3 linked regions of the Botrimarina mediterranea genome follow. The protein of the gene in region 3 binds, or shares a complex with, the protein of the main gene of each other region. Links are inferred from orthologs where the notes say so. Each region holds a gene or a part of one and is shown on either strand. Other genes may lie near its edges.

What was found.
Region 1: the proteins of Spa11_RS15120 (region 3) and Spa11_RS02610 are in contact, whole or in part, in a crystal structure (PDB 6Y11), measured with the Thermus thermophilus proteins. The link is inferred for Botrimarina mediterranea from one-to-one orthologs. Residues at the interface, in WP_096411117.1 of Thermus thermophilus: Arg16, Glu17, Gly18, Leu24, Leu27, Val28, Trp30, Gly31, Arg32, Asn34, Ser35, Trp37, Thr54, Asp55, Ala56, Asp59, Ala61, Arg62, Phe63, Gly64, Glu66, Val67, Phe68, Arg69, Ala70, Ser71, Arg73, Gln74, Ala75, Asp76; in WP_096411122.1 of Thermus thermophilus: Arg36, Val44, Arg45, Met46, Gly47, Pro48, Asn49, Arg50, Val51, Leu57, Gln58, Ala61, Asp62, Ile64, Lys65, Ile67, Phe68, Lys69, Glu70, Ile72, Val74, Glu223, Ala224, Glu225, His233, Thr234, Glu235, Tyr236, Ser237, Trp241.
Region 2: the proteins of Spa11_RS15120 (region 3) and Spa11_RS06310 are in contact, whole or in part, in a cryo-EM structure (PDB 6KHJ), measured with the Thermosynechococcus vestitus proteins. The link is inferred for Botrimarina mediterranea from one-to-one orthologs. Residues at the interface, in WP_011056552.1 of Thermosynechococcus vestitus: Leu46, Met47, Tyr48, Thr50, Ala51, Cys52, Phe54, Ile55, Glu56, Ala58, Ala59, Ile61, Gly62, Ser63, Arg64, Phe65, Asn76, Pro78, Thr89, Thr91, Lys93, Met94, Ala97, Leu101, Met123, Phe124, Ser126, Asp127, Ser128, Tyr129; in WP_011057128.1 of Thermosynechococcus vestitus: Pro17, His18, His19, Pro20, Ser21, Met22, Val25, Arg27, Met29, Thr31, Ile38, Asp39, Cys40, Glu41, Pro42, Val43, Ile44, Gly45, Tyr46, Leu47, His48, Arg49, Gly50, Met51, Lys53, Ile54, Asn57, Arg58, Pro65, Tyr66.

The regions. Positions count from the first base shown.
Region 1 is NZ_CP036349.1:652,910-658,211, forward strand. What follows is about bases 1-2,980. They hold Spa11_RS02610 (complex I subunit 1/NuoH family protein), read right to left. Parts: upstream 2,146-2,980; coding sequence 856-2,145; downstream 1-855. Other genes in these bases: nuoK (NADH-quinone oxidoreductase subunit NuoK), read right to left, coding at 1-218; Spa11_RS02605 (NADH-quinone oxidoreductase subunit J family protein), read right to left, coding at 215-859; Spa11_RS02615 (RNA polymerase sigma factor), read right to left, coding at 2,507-2,980. In the rest of the region: more of Spa11_RS02615, read right to left, coding at 2,981-3,163; Spa11_RS02620 (hypothetical protein), read right to left, coding at 3,478-3,783; Spa11_RS02625 (cytochrome c), read right to left, coding at 4,202-5,104. UniProt on the Escherichia coli protein: NDH-1 shuttles electrons from NADH, via FMN and iron-sulfur (Fe-S) centers, to quinones in the respiratory chain. The immediate electron acceptor for the enzyme in this species is believed to be ubiquinone.
Region 2 is NZ_CP036349.1:1,577,851-1,582,985, reverse strand. The notes cover bases 1-2,813. They hold Spa11_RS06310 (NADH-quinone oxidoreductase subunit D), read right to left. Parts: upstream 2,111-2,813; coding sequence 890-2,110; downstream 1-889. Other genes in these bases: Spa11_RS23575 (NADH-quinone oxidoreductase subunit A), read right to left, coding at 2,751-2,813; Spa11_RS06305 (NADH-quinone oxidoreductase subunit C), read right to left, coding at 2,203-2,742; Spa11_RS06315 (phosphoesterase), read right to left, coding at 1-545. Also shown: more of Spa11_RS23575, read right to left, coding at 2,814-3,326; Spa11_RS06295 (4Fe-4S binding protein), read right to left, coding at 3,403-3,960; carbon storage regulator CsrA, read left to right, coding at 4,398-4,607.
Region 3 is NZ_CP036349.1:3,934,069-3,941,633, forward strand. The notes cover bases 4,646-7,565. They hold Spa11_RS15120 (NADH-quinone oxidoreductase subunit B), read right to left. Parts: upstream 6,510-7,565; coding sequence 5,781-6,509; downstream 4,646-5,780. Other genes in these bases: sufC (Fe-S cluster assembly ATPase SufC), read right to left, coding at 4,679-5,527; Spa11_RS15125 (helix-turn-helix transcriptional regulator), read right to left, coding at 6,506-7,243; Spa11_RS15130 (sodium-dependent transporter), read left to right, coding at 7,434-7,565. In the rest of the region: Spa11_RS15090 (metal-sulfur cluster assembly factor), read right to left, coding at 52-372; Spa11_RS15095 (Uma2 family endonuclease), read right to left, coding at 494-1,099; Spa11_RS15100 (Rieske (2Fe-2S) protein), read right to left, coding at 1,173-1,499; Fe-S cluster assembly protein SufD, read right to left, coding at 1,622-2,950; Fe-S cluster assembly protein SufB, read right to left, coding at 3,105-4,541. UniProt on the Escherichia coli protein: NDH-1 shuttles electrons from NADH, via FMN and iron-sulfur (Fe-S) centers, to quinones in the respiratory chain. The immediate electron acceptor for the enzyme in this species is ubiquinone.

The DNA of each region.
Region 1 (5,302 bases), 3.3 Mb from region 3 along the record:
CCGTCGAGCCCGACCGACGAAGCGTCGCCGCGGAGGTAGGGGCTGCCGATGGCGATGAAGTTGACGTTGGCGCCGTTGAGCACCAGCTCGACGCCCATCAGCACGCCGAGCAGGTTGCGCTTGGTCGCCATGCAGAGGATGCCGGTGATGAACAGCACCGCGCCGACCACGAGGTAGTGGGCGACGCCGATCGGTTCGGTCAGGAGGGAGGCGATCATGCTGTCGGGGGCTCCGCGGTCTGGGGGTCGGCTTCCACCTCGTCCGGGTCGAACCCGCCCGGCGGCAACTCCGAGAGCGACCCCGCCGTCACCCGGGTGCGGGCGAGGTACGCGGCGCCCACCAGCACAACGAGCAGATGGACCGAGATGATTTCGAACGGCAACAGGTAGCCGGCGAGCGGCTCATCGCTATTCGGGTCCCGATCGACGCGCAGACCCAAGAGGCCGAGCGCCAGCGGCGTCGAGGTCCGTGGCGCCTCGTCGAGCGCGGCGGCCTTCGGACCCTGGCCGCTCCAAGCGGGCACGCTGAACGCGGCCGAAGCGAGCAACACCAACATCGATGTTCCTAGCAGCCCCGCAAGCAAGAACTCCGACCGCGACGGCAACATGCTCACGAAACGCTGCTGCGCGGTGAGCATGACGCCAAAGATCAGCAGCACCAGCGTGCCGCCGACATAGATCATCAGCTGCATCGCCCCGACAAAGTCGGCGCCGGCAAGGAAGAACAGCCCCGAGGTCGCCGACAGGCTCAGCACCAAGTAGAACGCCATCCGCACAACGTTCGACGACAACACGACCATCGCGGCAAAGCCGCAAGCGAGCGTGGCGAACAAGGCGAAGAGGACGGAGTGCCAGATCATTGGTGCGCCTCCGGCTTGAATGACGAAGCCCGAATGACGAATGACGAAACGGACGGCATGACTCCGTTCTTCGTCATTCGTGCTTCGTCATTCGTCATTTCCACATACGGCGCCGGCGGTCGCCACAGCACGCCGCCCGGAAACACCACCTGCCACGCCGTCGCGCCGAGGAAGCAGACCGCCGCCAGCGGCGTGCAGTACTTGAGACACGTCGTCATCACTTGATCGATCCGCAGCCGGGGCATCGACCAGCGGACCCACATCATCACGACCACCGAGAGCACGCCCTTGGTCATCAGGCACAACAAGCCAAGCAGGTTACCCAGGTAGTTCGCCACGTTCACGCCGACCACCGCGCCGAGCCAGCCGTCACTAGTCAGCCCCAGCGGAATGGGCGCGTGCCACGCGCCGAGGAACAGGATCGCCGCCAGCAGGCTCACCAGCAGCATCGACGTGTACTCGGCCATGAAGAAGAAGCTCCAGCGCAAGCCGGAGTACTCGGTGTGGAAGCCGCCCACCAGTTCGCTCTCCGCCTCAGCGAGGTCGAACGGCGCGCGGTTGACACTGGCCGTGGCGCACGTGCAGTAGACGGCGAAGATCACTAGCGTGAACGGGTCGTTGAAGACGTGCCAGTTCCAAACGCCGCCGCGCTGCACGTCGCCGATCGATACGAGGTCCATGCTGCCAGCGAGCATCACCGGCACCACGGCGCAGAGCCCGAGCGGCACCTCGTAGCTGACGACCTGCGCCGCTTCGCGCATCGCGCCGAAGAGCGACCACTTCGACGCCGACGAGTAACCGGCGAGGATGATGCTAAAGACCTCCAGGCCCAAGACGGCCAGCACGAAGAAGACCGCCACGTCGAGGTGCTGGGCGACGAACGGGTGCGGCGCCCCCGCGAAAGGCAACGCCACGAACGCCGCTACCGCCGCCGCCATGCCGATGTAGGGCGCGACGCGGAAGAGCAGGGGGTCGGCAGACGTCGGCATCAGGTCCTCTTTCGAGAGGAGCTTCAGGCCGTCCGCCACCGTTTGCAGCCAGCCGAAGCGGCCGCCGACCCGCGTCGGGCCGAGGCGGTCCTGGATCCGCCCGGCGACCTTGCGCTCCAACCAAATAAAGACCAGCGCCCCAACCGCCGAGAGGTTGAGGATCATCGCGACTTGCAACAGGGCGGCCAGCACATAGCCGACCGCCGCGTCGGGCGGGACGGACAGGCCCTCCCAGCCGATGACCCACCCCGCTCCGCTCACAAGCAGGTCGAGCGCCCAATTGATCGTCGGCGCCATCGTGGCAGAGAGGGGAAGCGTTCGCGGGCGGGGAAGCGTGAATACAGCACTATCCCGCTGTCAGGGCGAAGCCGCAACCGGGCGCGCGTCGAAGTAGGGTGCGATGCCGCGCAGCGAAATCGCACCTTCGCGGCGTCTCGATGGGTTGGCTCGAATGTAGCGAAGACCTAAGGGCAAACCCCGGGGCAAAGCCTGCCCAATCAGCGACCGTCGCGGTGCGACACCGCTCCGCTGCATCGCACCCTACCTAAACCCCCAAACCCAAAAACGACGGCGGCCGCCTGGAGTCCCACTCCGGGCGGCCGCCGATCTCAACGCTTTGCGCCCCGGACCCAGTTCGGGACGCCGCCAACGTGACAAATCAAACAGCGAGCATGTCGCCCAGCTCCGCGGCGAGCCGCTTCCGCGCCACGTGCAGCCGGCGCTTGATCGTGCCGACGGGGGCGTGGAACGCGTCGCTCATCTCGATCAGCGACTGCCCGCGGACGTAGAACGCCTCGAGCGTGCTGCGATCGAGTTCGCCGAGCCGCGCCAGGCCGTCACGGACCTGCTCGGCCCGTTCGGCGGAGAGCGCGGCGTCGACCGGGCTCCGCCGTTCGTCGATGCAGGTCGCTTCCAGCGTCGAGGGCTCGGTATCGACCGACCGCCGACGCCGGACCTGCCGGTTGATCGCCATGCGGACGGTGATCGACTTGAGCCACGAGCCGAACGCCCGCGGTTCGCTCAACTGGTGCAGCCGATCCATCGCCCGGATCAGCACCTCTTGCGAGAGCTCCGCCGCCTCGGCGTAGTTGCCGAGCCGACGCAGGGCGACCGCCTGCACCATCCCCTCGAAGCGAGCCACCAGCTCGCCGAAGGCGTCGCGGTCGCCGTCCTGGGCGGCGCGAACCAGGTCCTCGGTCTCCCACTCGGTGAGCGGCAGGTCTTGGGCGGTGACGACCCGGAAGGTGGGGGTGGTTTCGAATAACTCGGTCGCATCGAATCGCCGAGCGGCCAGCGGTGTGGCGATAGCGGTCATCGTTCTCTCGCTTATTGAAGAGCCACGCACGCGCCCCCTGGCGCTGCGAAGCCATAGTTCCCGGAGAGCGGAGCCACGCGACGTGCGAGGGCGTTCCGCGGATCGCGTCGGGCGAGAGACCACGGCCGGGCTTGGGGCTCCTTCACGATTGAAGGAGGCCGTGCGGCTGCGTTGTGGCGAAACCCTGTCGAGGACGACACGGTTCACCCAACGAACCAAGCGCAGCGGGAGTCACGCCTTCGGCGACGACTCACGCGTGAGGTTTGAATTCGGGACTCGCTCGCTTGGAGAGAGTCCGGCGCCTCACGCGGCGTTTAGAAACCGGCCAACCGGCGGCTGCGGACCGAATCGCTCGGTCGGCTGCCGCGACACGCATCACCCTGCGGGCGACAAATCATCGCCATCGCTGGTTTTGCGTGATGCATCGCTAGTGACGGCACTAGCAATGCGAGGCGTTGGCCTACTACGCCGGGCCTTGATCCCGAATTAACGGGGCCGCTTACTACATAGCGCCAGCGCAGGCGTGACGAAGCGGCGGCCGAAATCACCGTGAAGAACTTCGCGGCTGCCTTAATGGCGGCGGTGAAGGACTTGGCGATCGTGTTGGTCGTCGTTTGCATCGTGGCCTCCGCTGCGCTGCGAGCGCGGCTGTGGAGAGAACGGATGGAAGGGCCCGTGACGGGTAGGTGAACTTTCTGTACGGGCCGTCTAGGTGGGTTGATCGGCGGGCGGGCGGGTTTCCCTTGCGGGGAACCAATCCCGGCCGGAGCGATCCTCTTTAGCCAGCTTTTCAGCAAAACCGTTCCCGGTCAAGCAAATTCACCGGCCGAAACCGCGCCGCGGACTGCAGAGACAGCGTCTCCGCTGGCTGGGCAATCCCTGCGACGCCCCCTGAGACAGCCGCGGGGCGGGAGGGGTTCGCGGGGAATTGAGAAAATTTCTCTTGGAGCGCCGTAATTGGCCCCCACCCGCAATTAGCCCCCGGTCATTGACCGGGGGCTAAATGACGCGTTGATAAACGTGCGAGACCCTACCCCCCTACCCGCGGTAATCCGCATGGCAATCAACACAGCTCCGGCTCACCTCCGCCATCGCCGCGGCGGCGGCGGGCTGGTCCTCCGCGTCGATCGTCTCCGAAAGCCGCACCGCCGTGTCGCGGAGGCGGCGGGCGTAAGCCTGGTAATCCGGGTCGTCGTAGTCGTACGCCTCGGGCCGCAGGATCGCTTCCGCCAGCAGGGCCAGCACCTGGGCCTCGTGCCGGGCGTCGGCGGCGTTGCGGCGGAAGTCCCGTTCGCTGGACATCCAACTGCGCAGCCGCTGCTCCTCCGCGGCCCCCATCCGCCTCATCAGCGTGCTGCGGCTGGCGATCAGCGACCAATCGACCTCCGAAGCCGGCTCGGGGGTGGCGGGGCGGCTGCCGCGCGTCAGGTCCGCCAGGTCCGCCGCCCGCGTCGCCGCGACGGCGTGGGCCGCATCGGTGGCGTCGTCGGCTTCGCTCGCGCCCGCGCCGAACAGGTCCCGCAAACCCGCCGCGTCGTCCCGCCAACGCGGCTGACCCGAATGGTCCGCGATCACCGCGAACACCGTGGCGACGACCCCGAGCGAATCGACGGCCTCTTTGAAGCCGCCCGCTTTGTAGGCCGATGCCGTGCGGGTTGTCTTCGCGAGCGCCGTCGCCTGGCGTTTGATCTCGGTCTCAAGCACGTCGGGATCGACCAAGTCGGCCCATGCGACCTGAGCGGCTGATGGCGCCGCGTCGGGCGCGATGGCTGGCGTCGCCGCGGCGGCGGGCTGTGGCCGCTCGCCAACGAGCGTCGCAAAGGCGTCGTCGAAGAACACGGCGCGGTCCTCGTCGGTGAACTCCGGCGGCCGGGCGCGTGGGGGTTCCGCAGCGAAAGCGGTCGTCGCAATCAACAAGACTAGCAAGGTCGAAACACGCATAAGCTCGCTCACTCGATCGTTGGTTCTCAGCCGAGGGCGGAAGCCCCCGGCCGCCCCGCCACATGGCTTTCTGTCGAGGAGGACGCCCCACTCCGCTGCGGCCGCTGGCTTCCGCCCGCGGCTGAGGGCCCTCCTTGCTGCGGGGCTTTTTGTTGGGGCCCTCTTTCTGGGTGACTTTGGGCCGTGCTGCGCGCTCGG
Region 2 (5,135 bases), 2.4 Mb from region 3 along the record:
TGGCCTTCGGCGAGGGCGAGCTCCGCCGACGACACGACGGGCTCCTCCAGCTCGAAGACGTGGACCACGCCAAGGTGGACGCGGCCCACCGGCGTTTCATCGTCGTTGATCAGGCCCACGAGCCGCTCGGTGTAAGCCGAGCCGATGTGGACCTCTTCGGAGAGTTCCCGCTCGAGGCCGCGGCGGTAGAGACCCTCGTCGGCGTGGGCGGTGTCGTGCGTCGCATCGTCGGACGAGATATGCCCGCCGACGCCGACGCTCCGCTTGGCGTGCAGCCGCTTTTCGCCGCCGCCCCCGCCGCGGGTGTACGAGAAGACCGTCACTGTGCCGTCGGCGGCCGTGTGTTGCAGCAGCACGTAGGCGATGAGCTGCTTGTAGCTCGGGTCTTCTTCCATCGGCCCCCGCGGCTTGTAACTCAGCCGCTCGCACCGCAGCAGCGGATCGAGGTAGCGCTCGATGTCCGTCGAGATGCCCTGGAAGCGGCCGAGTTCGTCGAACACCTCAGCGGGGACAACAAGAATCTGCTCTTCGGCAACGGCTTCCATGCTTCTCTTCTAAAGAAAGGAGATGGTGGGGATGGCAACTAAGCTAGCGATGCGGGCCTGCTGTGCAAACCGGCCACGAAGAGGGGTGCCGCAATTGAGGAGATAATGGGGATGGTCGATTGGTTAGTTTGGCGACATCGTTGGGTGGGGCGTGTTGGGAACAAAAAATCTGATTGCTTCGCTCACCATCCCGCTTCGCTGTCTCTAGCCGAGAGGCCATCCCCCTTGTCTCCAATTTCATCCCCACTATCTCCTTTCCTGCATTCGACGCGACTTCCGCTGCGACTCCGGAGGCTGACGCCGCCCGGCTCAGTTCCCTCCTGTACGCTGAGTTGTTTCGTGGGTCAGCGATCAATCTCCCCCATCACGATGTCGAGCGAGCCGACAATCGCGGGGATGTCGGCGATCAGGCAGCCGCGGCCGATCTCGCTGATCGGGGAGAGGTTGCTGAAGCAGCTGCTCCGCGCGCGGGCACGCCAGGGGGTCGCTGTGCCGCCGAGGCTGACGAGGTAGAAGCCCATCTGGCCGCGGGGGGCTTCGGTTTCGAGATAGACTTCGCCCGACGGCAGTTTGTCGGTGAGTTTGAACGGGGCGCCGTGATTGCGGGGCAGCACGTCGTCGGTCTCGTGGTAGCGGTGAATCGCTTGGCGCACGAGCCAGATTGACTCGACCACTTCGAGCATCCGCACATAGAACCGGTGCCAACAGTCACCGAGCACCGCTTCGTACGGCGGCGCCGGCGCGCCGGGCGGGACGACGTACTCGCCATCGCGTTGGCAGACGACTTTGAAGTCGTAGCCCTCGTACATCCGCGTGTAGCACGGGTCCCCATCACGGCGCAGGTCCCAATCGACGCCACTAGCGCGAAGCACTGGGCCGCTCGTGCCGTACGAGATCGCCTTCTTCCCCGACAGAACGCCGACACCCGCGGTCCGCTTCACGAAGATCGCGTTGCTGGTGAGCAGCGTGTGGTAGTCGGCGATGATCGGCTCGAATTCGCTGAGCACCTTGAGGCACCGGTCGGTCCAGCCCGCGGGCAAGTCGGCCGTCGCGCCGCCGGGAGTCAGGTAGCTGTATGTAAGCCGCGCGCCGCACGCCGCCTCGAAGAGATCAAGGATCCGCTCGCGCTCGCGAAAGGCGTACAAGAACGGGCTGAACGACCCCAGGTCGAGCCCATAAGCGCCCATACCCACGAGGTGGCTGGCGATACGGCCCATCTCGGCGATGATCACCCGCAGGTGCCGGCCACGCTCGGGCGGCTCGTACCCCACCAGTTTCTCGACGGTCAGCGACCAGCCGAGATTCATATTCATCGCCGCCAGATAATCCATCCGGTCGGTGTAAGGAATCCACTGCCGCACGGCGAGGTTCTCACCGATTTTCTCCGCGCAGCGGTGCAAATACCCAATGTGCGGCGTCACCTCCGACACCACCTCACCGTCCGTCCGCAACACCAACCGCAACACGCCGTGCGTGCTCGGATGCTGCGGACCCATATTGACGAGCATCTCGTCCGTACGGACGTCGAACTCGACAGTGCGGGGGTCTTCGACGGTCGTAGGCATTGCGGATTGAGGTTTTCGGATTGCGGATTGAAGTCAGCGAAGGGCTACCTACTTGGAATCCGCAATCCGTAATCCGAATTCCGCAATGGTTCTCAGCGTCCCCGAATCCCGTCGTACTCCAACGGCGACTGGTAGTCCTTCCGCATCGGATGGCCATGCCAGTCGTCGGGGCAAAGGATCCGCTCGAGGTTCGGGTGGCCGGTGAACCGCACGCCGAAGAGGTCGTAGGCCTCGCGCTCGTGCCAGTTGGCGGTCTTCCAGACCTTCGCGACGCTCGGGACCTCGGGCAGCGACCCATCAACAAGCCGCGGAACGCTCAGCTTGAGCGTCAACCAGTGCTTCCGCGTGAGGCTCGACAGGTGATAGACCACTTCGAGCCGCTCGTCGCCGACCGCGGCGGCGAGCTTCTTGTCGGCCGGCGGCAGGTAATCAACGACGGTGAGGTCGTTGAGGAAGTCGAACAGCAGATCGGGGTCGTCGCGCAGGAACTTGGCGACCTTCGCGATCTGCGCCGCTTCGACTCGCAACCAACGATCGGAGTGCTCACTGGCGCCTGCCGTTTCGGCCGGCTGCGAGACCGCTTCGCCAAACTTGGCATGGAGGCGATCGAAAGCTTGATAATCGGGGGTCATGCGATGGCTCAAGCGGCTCGCGGCGTTGTGGCGGACTGATCGTAGCCCGGCGCGGCGTTTACGGTCGTGCGGACCCAGTTGAGGTCGCCCCGGCTCCAGACGTAAGCGAACCCCACCATCAGCACCGCGAAGAACACGAGGATGTCGGCGAATAGACCCCAGGTGAGTGTCTGAGCAGCCGCGGCGACGTCGGCGGCCGTTGCGCCGGCGGACATCCCCAGTTCATTGAGCTGCTGCACCAACGCCGCGTTCCACACCTCGGCCGCAGGCCCTTCGGCCGTCGCGGCGGCGTCGGCGGTGGAGACGAGGTGCGTCGCTTTACCGAACACTACTGCCCACGGGAAGAAGAACGCGACTTCCACATCGAAGACGATGAACAGCAGCGCCACGACATAGAATCGGATGTCGAATTGCACGAAGCTCGACCCGATGACCGTCTCGCCGCATTCGTAGATCTCGCCCTTCTCGACGCTCGGGTTCTTCGGCCGGAGCAATCGACCGAGCGTTAAGTTCACGAAGACAAACAACACCGCCGCCGTCGCGAACAGCACGAGGTAGGCGGCGATCGACGTGGGGGTGGCCATGCAGAGAGGGCTGTCGGCAATCGGCGGTGGGCAGTTGGGTACAGTCGAAGCGGGTCGCGTCGCGTCGACGCGGTAATCAAATCCGTACGACGTTTGGCCCGCCATCGACCGGAGCGGCCACCGCCTTTGAGGCGGCCACCGCCGTAGGGTTGAGTGTCGCCTTCCCCCACGCCACCTCAAGGGGGAGCCGCGAGAAATCCACCACGGCGCCGTCGCGCGTGTAGCTCGACAGGTCGTGCGTCGCGCCCATGAAGATGCAATCGACGGGACACGGCTCGACGCAGAGCGCGCAGAACATGCATTTGGTGTAATCGATCGAATATCCCGTGACGCGGAAGCCCTTGGCGCCTTCGGCGCGTTCCTTTCCGATATAGATGCAATCGACCGGGCAGGCTTTCGCGCACTGGTCGCACGCAATGCACGTCGTCAGATCGAACCGGTGGTAGCCGCGGTACCGGGCCGCGACGGGGGCCCCCAGCTCGGGGTACTCGAACTCTTCGGTGAAGGTTTGCTTCCCCGCTTGGTGGGTCCGCACCCACGTCCGGAGGGTCGCCGCCATGCCACGAGCGACCGACGTCACGGCCGTGACGAGATTCGTAAACCAGGGCCAGGCGGGTCGGCGGGCGACGGGCATCGCGGACGGTTTAGAAGGGAGATGCGGCTTGCCGCGGTCTGGTTTCCGGGCGCCGGCAGGCGTCCTATCGGCGAATCTGGGCAGAATCCTGCCGAAAGGGCGCCCGTTCTGGACGTTTCGCCAGCTGGATTCTTGACTGTCAACCCCCTGACCGTAGATTAGGGGTGTCAACTTCTGCGCTGCCTGGGTCTTGCGACCCCGACGGCATGTCGGTCGTCCCGCCGCTTCTCGGCGAGCCGACCCGTGTAAAGCGTAGGAGGTTGCGAGGGCTGCTCGACACGTCACACCGAGTTTTCCAAACGCGTCCATCCAACTCACACTAAGGCGGCCGGCGTTTAGCCTACAACTGCTTACGGCTGTGCGTCTGCGACCTACCCCAAATCTGAGCGTCCGAGCGGCTGCCAGGAAGTCCCTCCCGACAAAGCGAAGGAATCGAAATGCTGGTCCTCTCTCGTAAAAAGAACGAGAGCATCGTCATCAATGATGACATCACCATCGTGGTGGTTGAAATCCGCGGTGACAAGGTGCGTCTCGGCATCGAAGCGCCAAAAGAGGTGCCGGTGCATCGCAACGAAGTCTATGAAGCGATCCGCAAGAGTCAGTCGCCGGAGTCGGCTGCTGATGAAGCGCAGACCGCTGAATCATGATTTTTTACCGCGGTCAGGCGTGGTGACGCCGTCGTCGGAGCGGGCGATTCTGCTTTTGCCGCTGCACAAACGGCGCCGGCGGGTTGACCAAGCGGCCTGCCCCTTTTAATTTCTCTCGACCGACGCACGACACGGCCCACTTCGCCGCCCCGGCGATTCCCTTCGCGCGTCCGATTTCAGACGGCCCCATCGTCTAGTGGTCTAGGACTCCGCCCTTTCACGGCGGCAACACGGGTTCGAACCCCGTTGGGGTCACTTAGAGGCTCTCCCTACGCGACCCGTAGGGAGAGCCTTTTTCGTTTCACCCCCGCCGATCGCCTGCGATCCATCTAGGTGCGAGAGCTGTCTACCTGGACGCTCGGGAACTTCTTCGAGATTCTCGGCGAGCAACAGGGCAACAGGGATAGCGACTGCCTCGGCTTCAGCTTCTTACCACAGGGGCACGGAGCTACGCACAGAGAAATCTACCTCTGTGCCTTCCTCCGTGCCCTCCGTGCCTCTGTGGTTAATCCATCGAAGCAGAGTCGC
Region 3 (7,565 bases):
CGAAGCTCCTTATTGCTAGGCCAGGTTCAGCGACGCGATGCAGGTTGCGCCTCAAAAGATGCCGAGCTGGTCGCGGGCGTCTTCGGTCATGCGGTCGGGCGTCCACGGCGGGGTCATCACGACCTTCACCTCGACCTCGCCGACGCCCTCGATCTTCTTGATCGCCGCGTGCGAGTTGCTCACCAGCTGTGGCCCGGCGGGGCACGCGGGACTGGTCATCGTCATGTCGATCGCCACGTCCTCGGCGCCACTCGCCTCGTTCGGCGTGATAGTCACGTCGTAGATCAGTCCCAGATCGACGATGTTGACGAAAAGCTCGGGGTCGATGACCTCTTTGAGCGCTTCACGGACGTGGTCTTCGGCGATGGGCATGGGTAGCTCTTGGTTCGGTTGGGAACCACGAATGACACGGATAGCACGGATGAGTCTGCAGCAATCTCTTTCCGTGTGATCCGTGCAATCCGTGGTTCTAAAGTTCTTCGTAAACGTCGATTTATGAGCTTATGTCTTCGGGATCGCCGGGCTCGGGCGTAAAGTCGACGCCTTGATAGAGTTCGGCGAGTGGCAACTGTGCGTCGATCTCGGGCAAGTCGATCACCGCCTCAAGACCTGCATAAGCCTCGATCGAAAACCCAGCCTCGGTCCGTCGGTAAACCTTGACGGCCGCCTTATCCTGCTCTGCCAGGAGGTAGACCAGCAGGGTTGGGACCGAGAAATACGCCTCGCGTTTCTCGCCGTCGTCGATACGCCGCGTGGAGTGCGACAAGACTTCGACGATCACGACCGGCCGGTCTTGGAAGACGTCGCTGTTGGCGTTGGAGTCGCAAACGACCGAGACGTCCGGGTAATAAAAGTGGGGACGCCCGGGAGTGATGACCCGGACCTTCATGTCCGAACCAAAGGGGCGGCACTTCTTACCGCGTAGGCCAGTATGGAGAGAAGCGAGAGCATTGGCTTGCACCAATGCGTGGCTGACCGTCCCGCCAGCCATCGCGTAAACACGGCCATCGACATACTCATGGCGGACCTCGGCGACTTCCTCGCCAGCGAGGTAGTCTTCAACCGAGATCGTGTCGAAACGTAGGGCGCCGGTGCTCATACCTTCAGCTTAGTGCCGTTCGCCTCGGGCTTCAATCACAGAGCCGTCTCGGGGAACTTTGCCGCTTACTTCTCTATACAGTGAGTTTTACCAAGACTTGGCCGTCTTCGACTTTCACTTCGTGGACGCGGGTGGGTTGGGTGGCGGGCATCGTCAGGGCGGCGCCGGTGGTGAGGGCGAATTTGGCGCCGTGGCGTGGGCAAGCGATCGCCGGCGGGTTCTCGTCCTCGTGCAGCGGGCCGTCCGATAGCGGGCCGCCGTCGTGCGTGCAAACGTCGTCGAGTGCGTAGAAGCTGCCCGCGGCGTGGATCAATGCAACCGATTCGTCATCGACCTCAACGAGCGTTGACGACGGATCGGCAAAGTCGGTGATGGGGCCGACAGGGATGAACTCGGACACGATTGCTCCGGATGCTGACGCTTGGCTGAGCGACCGTGCTCTACAGCCGGCGCTGACGCTTACTCCGGGCGCTTACGCTTCCGGCTCACCTCTAAACTTACTGCCCACTGCTGACTGCCCACTCACTGATTCGGCAAATCCTGCACCCGCTGGCCGATCGCTTCGCCCAGCGCTTCGCGGACGCTGTCGATCGTGATGCGGTCGAAGACCTGTTGGAAGAAGCCGGTGACGATCATCCGCACCGCTTCTTGACGCGTGTAGCCGCGGCTCATCGCGTAGTAGATCATTGTGTCATCGACGCGGCCGCTGGTGCTGCCGTGCGTGCAGCGGACGTCGTCGGCTTCGATCTCGAGACCGGGGATCGAGTCGGCCCGCGCCGTGGCGGCGAGCATCAGGTTGTCGTTGCGTTGGTAGGCGTCGGTGCGCTGGCCGGCCTCATCGACTTGGATCATGCCGCGCCAGACGGTGCGTGAACTGTCCTGCAGGGCGTTCTTGTAGAGCAGGTCGCTGCGGCAGTAGGGCGCCTCGTGGTGCTGGTGCGTGTTGTAGCAGAGGTGCTGCTTGCCCTGCGTGAACATCACGCCGTTGACCTGCGCCTCGGCGTCGGCGCCGGCGAGGGCGACGCGCTGGTTGACCTTCGCCAAACGGGCGCCGAGCGCGCCGATGGTCCACTGGAGTTGTGCTTCCTTGCCAACCACCGCCTTCTGGTGGGCGAAGTGCCAGGTGCGGTTGTTCCAGTTCTGGAGGTTCACATAGCGGAGCTTCGCGCCGCGGCCGACGACGATCTCGATCGTGCCGTTGTGGAGGCCCGCCGACTCGGCGTCGGTCGAGGCGGACTCCATGAGGAGCGTCGCTTCGGCGCCCTCCTCGAGCACGACGATTGTCTTGGTCATATCCGTGGCGCCAGCGCCGCTGAGCCGTGAGACGGCGTGCAGCGGCTTCTCGATCCGTACGCCCTTGGGGACGTACAGCACAACGCCGCCCGTCCAGCAGGCGTCGTTGAGCATCGCGAAGCGATCGTAGGTGGGGCTTACCACCTCGCGGTCGAACGCCTTCTGCAGCCGATCGCCGTGCTGCGTAACGGCTTCGCTCAGACTGCCGAAGACGACGCCCTTCGCGATGATCTCGCCATCGAGTTCCGAGAGTGTCGCTGCGCCGTTGACCGACTCGACACGGCCGCCGAGATCAACGCCATGCGACAGCAGCGGCTGCTCGCCAGCGATGGCAACGGGGACACCGGCGGTCGGCTTGAAGGCGTCGAGCTTGAAGAGGCGGATGTCGGTGCGCATCCACTCCTCGTCCTTACTCGACGGCCAGTTGGCGGCTTCGAAGGCTTGCCAAGAGACTTTCCGGCGCTCGGTGAGCCAAGCGGGCTCGCCGGCGCGCTCGGCGAGGAGGGCTTCGAAGCCGGCGGCGTCGAATTTGGTCGTGTTAGAGATCGCGGTGGTCATGCTGAGCTTGTGGAGTTGCGTCGTAGGAGACGCTTAGCTTTACGGTTTGGCGAGCCGACGACGCGAGTCGTCGGTGGGTGGCGGTGTTGATCGTGATTCACACCGACGACTAACGTCGCCGGCTCGCCGTCTATTCAGAAGCAACGTCGAACAATTAGCCGACGCTGCCTTCCATCTGCAGTTCGATCAAACGGTTCATCTCGACGGCGTACTCCATCGGCAGTTCCTTGACGAGCGGCTCGATGAAGCCCGAGACGATCATCGAGCTCGCCTCTGCTTCGGTGAGGCCGCGGCTCATCAGGTAGAAGAGCTGCTCCTCGCCGATGCGCGAGACGCTGGCCTCGTGCTCGATCTGCACGTCCTGCTCTTCGACTTCGATATACGGGTACGTGTCGCTGCGGCTCTGCGGGTCGAGGATCAGCGCGTCGCAGACGACGTTGCTCTTCACGCCCGTGGCGCCCTTCTCGACTTTGCAGAGGCCGCGGTAGCTGCTGCGGCCGCCGTTCTTGCTGATGCTCTTCGAGACGATGCGGCTGGAGGTGTTCGGCGCGCAATGGACGACCTTGGCGCCGGCGTCTTGGTGCTGGCCGGTGCTGCTGAACGCGATCGAGAGGATCTCACCGCGGGCGCCGGGCTCCATCATGTAGACGGCCGGATACTTCATCGTCAGGTGGCTGCCGAGGTTGCCATCGACCCACTCCATCAGCGAGTCTTGGTAAGCGACGGCGCGCTTGGTCACCAGGTTGTAGATGTTGTTCGCCCAGTTCTGGATCGTCGTGTAACGGGCGCGGCCGTTCTTCTTGACGATCACTTCGACGACGGCCGAGTGGAGGCTTTCGGTCGTGTACATCGGGGCCGTGCAGCCCTCGACGTAGTGAACCGACGCGCCTTCATCGACGATGATCAATGTCCGCTCGAACTGGCCCATGCTCTCGGCGTTGATGCGGAAGTAGGCCTGGAGCGGGAACTCGATGTGCACGCCCGGCGGCACGTAGATGAACGAACCGCCCGACCAGACGGCCGAGTTGAGCGCGGCGAACTTGTTGTCCTCAGGCGGGATGATCTTGCCGAAGTACTCACGCAGGAGTTCGGGGTGCTCACGGACGGCGGTATCGGTGTCGGTGAAGATGACGCCCATCTTGGCGACCTCTTCCTGAAGCGAGCCGTAGACGACCTCGCTCTCAAACTGCGCCTTCACGCCGGCGACGAGCCGCTTCTGCTCGGCCTCGACGATGCCGAGCTTGTCGTAGGTGTCCTTGATCTCCTGGGGCACGTCGTCCCAGCTCTTGCTCTGACCCTCGGTGGGCTTGAGATAGTAGTAGACGTCTTCGAAGTCGATGGCGATGTCGCCGCCCCACTTGGGCATCGGCTTCGACTCGAAGATTTCGAGCGATCGCAGCCGGAAGTCGCGCATCCACGCCGGCTCGCTCTTCATCTCCGAGATCTGCGCAACGACCTCGCGCGAGAGACCCTTCTTCGCTTTGAAGATGTCCTTCGTCTGCGTGATGAAGTTGTACTTGTTGATCTCGTGCGGCACGTCATCGACGGGACGTTCGAGGTCGGCCGGTGTGGGAATTGTGTCGGTTGCCATGATATTTGTCGCTGTTCGCTAGTGAACGCTATTTGCGAATGACGAAGCCCGAATGACGAATGACGAAGAAGCGTCCGCTTGCGTTCGTCATTCGTGCTTCGTAATTCGTCACTACCTGTTTAATTGAGTTCTAATCGTCAGACCGAAACGGCTTCTTCCTCGGCCATCTTGCTGTTGAGCTTTGCCGCTTCGGGGTACTCGGCCCGGATGCGGTCGTAGCCGTCGTTGTGCAGTTCTTTGGCGAGCTCGACGCCGCCGGTCTCGACGATGCGGCCGCCGAGGATCACGTGGGTGAAGTCAGGCGTGTTCCGCTCCAGCAGCTTATCGTGGTGCGTGATGATCAGGACGCCCATCGCGCCGCCGTGCGACGCGTCGGCGGAGATCTCGGCGATCGACTCGCTGGCGAGCTTCACCGCGTCGACGTCGAGGCCCGAGTCGGTCTCGTCGAGGATCGCGAACTTGGGTCGCAGCATCGCCATCTGCAGGATTTCGGCTCGCTTCATCTCACCACCAGAGAAGCCGTCATTGACGTAGCGGCGGGCGAAGTCAAGGTCCATCCGCAGGTGGCCCATCTTCTCCTGCAGTTCCTTGCGGAACTCACGCATCGGGATCAGGTCCTCGCCCTCTTTACGCTCGGGGTTGCGGACGTTCGACGTAGCGTGCCGCATGAAGTCGGCGAGCTTCACGCCGGGGATCGCCATCGGCCGCTGGAAGGCCATAAACAGCCCCGCGCGGGCGCGCTCGGAGGCGTCGAGTTCGAGGACATTGGCGACTGTGCCGTCTTCCTCGACGAGCTCAATCGTGCCGTCGGTCACCTCGTACGACGGGTGGCCCATGATGGCGTTGCCCAGCGTGCTCTTGCCCGAGCCGTTAGGGCCCATCAGGGCGTGGGTCTCGCCGCGGTTGATCGTGAGGTTGACGCCATTGAGGATCGGCTTTCCCTCGACGCAGACGTGGAGGTTCTTGATGCGGAGAGTTTTGGACATCGCTGGACTCGCTTGAAGCTTCGCTGAAGTGATGGTTTGTGGGTGACTGCTAGAGGGAACCGCGAATGGACGCGAATTCTCGCGAATGAAGGAACTGCCCACGAATGACACGAACTATCTCGAATCTTCCGGAACTGTATTCACTCGCTTGCTTCTGGCAGTCAGGTCTCGCCTAGTGGTTCGATGGTCGCAGTACTTGTTTTCTATTCGTTCTTGTTCGCGTTGATTCGTGGGCTCCATCCTTTCACAAGGATTACGCTTTCGACGCCGCTTTGATTTGGTCGGTGATCTGCTGGTGATGGCGGACCGGCTCGAGGTCGATCGCGGGAATCGTGTGGCCCGAGTGGTGCGGCATCGGCAACTCTTCGGCGTCGGTGACGCCAACCGCTGCGCCAGCAACGCGCGCGATCCGGTGGCTACGGATCTTGTCCTGCACCCGCATGAGCCCCTCGAGCAGTGACTCGGGCCGCGGCGGGCAGCCGGGGATGTAAACATCCACCGGCACCACCAAGTCGACGCCCTTCACCACGTGGTAACCGTGCTTGAAGTACGGCCCGCCACCGACGGTGCAGGCGCCCATCGCGATGACGTACTTCGGGTCGGGCATCAGGTTGTAGAGCCGGCGGATCCGGCTCGCCATTTTGTAGGTAACGGTCCCGGCGACGATCATCAGGTCGGCCTGCCGCGGCGTCGCGCGGAAGGCGCCGGCGCCGAAGCGGTCGAGGTCGTACTTGCCGGCGCCGGTCGCCATCATCTCGATCGCACAGCAAGCGATGCCGAAGGTCATCGGCCAGAGGCTCGACTCGCGGGCCCAGTTGATCGCTTGCTCGAGGGTCGTAGTAATGACGTTCTCCTCGAAGCGCCCCTCGATCCACGGCCGACCGTCGGCGGTGTAAGTGACGCCATCAGCGCCGAGCGTCGTGGGGAGCACGTCGCCCGTTTCGGTGTAACTGGTCGAGTTGAAAGTGGCGGGGGTTTTCATTCCGTCGCCCCCTCCGTCGCGAACTCAGCCGATGGGCTAAACGTGCAGCAACCGCCACCGTCCAAGCGGCACTCGCTGAGCCGCATGCCCTGCCCGACGATCTCGCTGATCATCGCTTTCTCGACGGCGCAGATGCTGCGGTCCTGCTCGGCGAGTTGTGGGTAGGGACACGCCAGCATCGTCAACACCGGCAGGCCGTTCGTCTCATCGACATCGACCGGCACTTCGCGCTCGCCCATCAACCGCATAAGGTGACGCATCCGCTCGGCGACGTCTTCGCCGCCGACTTGGCTGGAGTAACGCTGGGCGAGCCGCTCGGCGACTCGCTTCACGAGGCCCACCCGAACGCGGGGTTCCTCGATCTGGCGGATTTCCTGCCAGAGGACCTCGGCGAGGTCGTGGAAGTTGTCGCCCGCGGACTGACGCCCGCGGTCGGTGAGGCGGTAGTCATAGCTCGGTCGCCCACGGCCGTTCTTGCTCCTTGGCGGCGTCGGGTCCCGACGGACCCCCTGAGAGGCCTCTAGGAGCTCCTCAGAGGCCTCCTGCGGGCCGTTTGTGACCGCCGGGTGCCTAAGTTGCCTCTCGATCAAACCCTCCGCCATAAGCCTCGTGAGACGCTGGCGGATGGCGGTGGCGGTGACGCCGAGCAAATCGCCCAACTCCCCCACCGACGCCGTGCGGTGGCGGCGGAGATAGTCGAGTAACAGGCGGTCGGAGTCGTCGCTGGTAACCATGGCTGACTCAATCGTAAAGCAGTCCGCATTTTCGACAACCCATAATGTTTTAAATGAGACGGCGTCGCATTAGCGCGATAGCGACGCGACGTAAAGCCTTGACTCGCCAAAGGTTTAAGTGTTGGATGCCCCCCGCAGGCGCCACGGCAAACCGTCAATCGACCCCTCAAACCTCTAGGAATGAGTGCCCATGCCAGAGACACCCCCCCCAAACGAAGTAAACGAGGCCACACCGGCCCAAAAAATTGGCGAGGGCTGGGGGTCGCGGATCGGGGTCATTCTGGCCGTGGCCGGCTCGGCGGTCGGCCTAGGCAACTTCCTG